DNA from 2 places in the Vibrio sp. PID23_8 genome. Region 2 is predicted to be linked to the other one. Evidence: predicted binding sites of a transcription regulator. Region 2 holds the regulator's gene; the other holds the start of a gene.
What was found. The regulator PurR, encoded in region 2, represses purine synthesis genes. The targets are predictions, from matches to a motif close to TNANGNAAACGTTTNCNTNA.
Positions count from the first base shown of each region.

Region 1: AK966_RS08045 (formate--tetrahydrofolate ligase) is a predicted target of PurR. The motif match lies at 768-787, and genes of this name have one in related genera.

Region 1 covers NZ_LIXE01000003.1:318,537-320,749, forward strand. Annotated here, with positions in the region: gene AK966_RS08040 (inosine/guanosine kinase) at 1-616, shown strand, start outside; gene AK966_RS08045 (formate--tetrahydrofolate ligase) at 854-2,213, shown strand, end outside.
Region 2 covers NZ_LIXE01000001.1:294,737-296,949, reverse strand. Annotated here, with positions in the region: cyclic di-GMP riboswitch class I at 1-58, opposite strand, end outside; gene purR (HTH-type transcriptional repressor PurR) at 338-1,342, opposite strand; gene torD (molecular chaperone TorD) at 1,777-2,213, opposite strand, start outside.

The DNA.
Region 1 (2,213 bases), on a different contig from region 2:
GTACGTCATTGAAGGTAATGCTGAGTGGTGGCAGGAATACATCCGTGAAAACGTGTCTGTTGTCGCGATGAATGAAGAAGAAGGCGCGGCGTTAACCGGTGAATCTGATCCTCTTACTGCCGCCGACAAAGCACTAGAATGGGTTGATCTTGTACTGTGTACCGCTGGGCCTGATGGCCTATACATGGCAGGCTACACCGACGAGATAGTAAAACGCGAAACGACACATGATATTCTTGAAGGCTCCATTAAAGAGTTCAACAAATTCGAGTTTAGTCGCGCGATGCGTCAAGAAGACTGTAAGAAGCCAATGAAAGTGTATTCTCACATCGGCCCATACCTTGGCGGTCCACTTGAGATTAAAAACACAAATGGTGCTGGTGATGCAGCACTGTCTGCACTTCTTCACGATATGGCAGCAAACTCTTTCCACCAGAAGGAAGTACCAAACTCTGAGAAACATGAAGTACGTTGTCTAACTTACTCTTCTCTATCCCAGATTTGTAAATACGCAAACCGCGTAAGCTACGAAGTGCTTACTCAGCACTCTCCTCGTCTATCTCGAGCGCTACCAGAGCGTGAAGATAGCCTAGAAGAGACCTACTGGGATCGCTAAAAACTAAGTGCTTAGAGCAAAAAATTGGTAAAGGCCACCATTTGGTGGCCTTTTTGTTTTGATCTAACGCAGTATTTAGTGTTTTTTGTTATCATGTAGCACGCTACCGCGCATGAACTGCTTTACAGCTTTTATTTTACCAGTATCATCCCCACGCAAACGTTTGCGCAATAACAATACTGTCTATTCGATTGTTTATGTTGAAAGCGACGTGTTAGCCATTTTTTTGGAGTATCCATGCAGTCTGATATTGAAATTTGCCGAAACACACCGTTGTCTTCTATTGTGACCGTTGCTGCAAATGCTGGTCTTTTGCCGCACGAGTTCGATACACACGGAAAACACAAAGCTAAAGTTCATCCCCAATGTCTTGAACGCTTAAATACCAACCAAGATGGTAAATTGGTGCTGGTCACTGCAATTACACCTACCCCTTTGGGTGAAGGAAAAACCGTAACAACCATCGGTCTTGCGCAGGGCCTATCAAAAATCACCCCATCAGTGATGGCGTGTATCCGTCAACCATCCATGGGGCCGGTATTTGGTGTGAAAGGTGGTGCTGCGGGCGGTGGCTACTCTCAAGTTGCGCCAATGGACGAACTTAATCTTCATCTTACTGGTGACATTCATGCTGTCACAGCCGCCCATAACCTTGCCTCTGCAGCGCTTGATGCTCGCTTATACCACGAGCAACGTGAAGGCTACGATGCATTTGAAGCGCGTACCGGGCTCAACGCACTAAAAATAGACGTTGAGCGCATTACGTGGAAACGCGTAATGGACCATAACGACCGTGCGCTGCGCATGGTTAAGATTGGCCTGAACGAAGAAGGCAAAACCATCAATGGTTTTGAGCGCGAAGAAGGTTTCGATATCTCAGCGGCTTCAGAGCTAATGGCGATTCTTGCGCTGTCGCAAGACCTAAAAGATCTCCGCCAGCGTATCGGTCGTATCGTTGTTGCTTACGATCTAGATGGAAAACCTGTCACAACAGAAGACCTGCAAGTTGCTGGGGCAATGGCAGTAACACTCAAAGAGACGATTGCACCAACCTTGATGCAAACACTTGAAGGCGTCCCTACTCTTATTCACGCAGGTCCGTTTGCCAACATTGCTCACGGCAACTCTTCCATCATCGCAGACCAGATTGCACTTAAACTTTCTAGTTACGTTGTCACTGAGGCTGGTTTTGGTTCAGACATGGGCTTTGAAAAAGCGTGCAACATTAAAGCGACGGCAGCCAACCGTGCACCTGACTGTGTGGTGATTGTCGCAACATTACGTGGTTTAAAAGCGAACTCGGGTCACTACGACTTGCGACCGGGAATGGCCATTCCCGATACCATATTCAATCCGGATCCTGCAGCGTTAGAAGCTGGGTTTGAAAACCTTAAATGGCACATCAATAACGTACATAAGTATGGTATCCCTACCGTTGTCGCGATCAACCAGTTTCCACAAGATTCCGCAGATGAGTTGGCGGAGCTAACATCCCTAATCAACAGCTTCAATCCTGGTGTTAAAGTGGCAGTAAGTACGGCGTTCGGCCTAGGTGGTGAAGGCGCGATTGAACTGGCACAACATGTGATCGAGACTT
Region 2 (2,213 bases):
GTGGTTAAGGCCGGAGGCTTTGCGTCCCATCCTTTCGAATGGTTTGCCCTGTGCGTGACAAGAGGAGAATACTTCGTATATTGCATTAACATCACGTTTCAAACACTAAAGTGTGATCTCTATTCAACTAATGGTGCCATCTTAATGTGTCTAATTTCATATTTTGAAATGTCTACTTGCCATACAAAAGCTTGATGTAGGAAATGGGCAACAAGTTAGTTAAAACAGCAATTTATCTTAGCTTTTGATTATATAAGTAATGTGAAATGCTTAAAAAATTTTATTTTACGAAATAAAAAAAGCACTCCGAAGAGCGCTTTATAAACTTGAGGGGGAGTTAGTTCAATTTCTTAACGGTGTTACGAACCACAATCTCAGGCTGCATTTCAAAAATGCGTTTTTCGTGTTCTTTGTCTTTGATTCGCTCTAGTAAAATCTCGAACGCATTCTTACCAACACGTCTTTTTGGTTGGTGAATAGTCGTTAGAGGAGGCGAGAAGAACTCCGCAAGCTCAATATTGTCATAGCCAATCACTGAGATATCATCAGGGATTTTTATGCCATTTTGTTGTAGACGGCTCATTAAGCCTAATGCCATGGTATCGTTAAAACAGAATACCGCAGTAGGGCGTTTATCCATTGCCGTAATGTTGTCTGCAGCAAGTACTGCCGTATCACACTCGAAGTTACCTTCGAGAATTAACTCTTCGTTTACTGGTAGCTTTGCTTCAGCCATTGCACGTCGAAAACCAGAAATACGCTCTTTACATGCTGCTTTATCAAAGTGACCGCTTAGGCATGCAATATCGGTGTGACCATTGTCAATCAGGAACTTCGTTGCTAGGTAACCACCTTCTTCAGAGTTGTCGATGATCTTATCCGCCTTTGAGCTTTCTGGGCCCCAGTCCATGACAACTTTTGGTATATCAGCATGGCGATCCAGCATTTCTTGTAGCTCTTCGGTTAAATCCGAGCACATCACTAAAATGCCATCAACACGCTTTTCTGCCAGCATTCGAATATAGTCACGTTGCTTCTCATAGATACCACCAGTATTACATAGGATCAGTGTGTATCCTTGGCGGTAACAGTAGCTTTCAACACCGTCAATAACTTCAGAGAAGAATAGGTTTGTTGATTGTGTTACCAACATGCCGATAGTACGGGTTGAGTTACACTTTAAGCTGCGGGCAACAGCACTTGGCGCGTAATTTAGTTCATCAACTGCTTTCATTACTTTTTCTTGGGTTGTTTCTGCAACAAAGCGCGTTTTATTAATTACGTGCGAAACTGTTGTGGTAGAAACGCCGGCTAAGCGAGCAACGTCTTTTATAGTGGCCATAAATGATGTCCTGTATCGAGCTACTTAATACCGTAGTGAATACAACCTTACGCTTAGTATCTGCGCAAACCGAGTGTTATGAGGAAAGTAGTACTCAATAGTTCAGGCAGTGGTTGTTCCGAAATCGGTATAATAAAGGTTTGTAGCAACATTCGTTGCTGAGAGTATTATTCCTTTTAGTTACAATAAGGAATGGATCAGCAATGATGTTAATAAAACACAAAAACCGCTATATTTCAGCGGTTTACATATAAATCATATTTAATCGTTTGCGTTCACATTTTAGACTGATGCGAGCACGCTGGCAATGTTTTCAGCTGTGGTTTTGTGTATTTCAAGTCACATTTTAACTGCGAAATGAAAAGGCTTTTCTACGCCAGACTAAAACTGAACGAACAAATAAGGAGCTCTGAACTCCCCAAAATAGGCGGCAATTATTCACCAAGAAGGTAATTGCTGTCCAGTTTACAAAATGCAATTAATAGTTGTGCAACGCTAACATAGAAGCCAAATTCATCGAATTGTTTACACTTGGCAGCAAATGGCGGTAACCAAGTTAACAGCTGTTGCTGAATGAAATCGTTCTGTTTGGTGAATGCTTCTTCCATATGCTTTTCTTGCTCGAGTTCGTTAGAGCGGATGATCATGTTACCCAAAAAGTCTAACTCAACGGCTAAATGGTCTGCGGGCTCTTTGAGATTTACGTCCACTTGAACACCAAAATCGGCCATCAGTTTTTCCATTTCTTCTGCTGGCTTGTCGTTTAACAGTCCAGATTTACCAATATACATCGATGCGTATGGAAGGGCGCCATGTTTTTCTGTTTTAAGGAAAAGTTCACAAAAGTCTGCGGCAAGTTCTAATTGGGCAT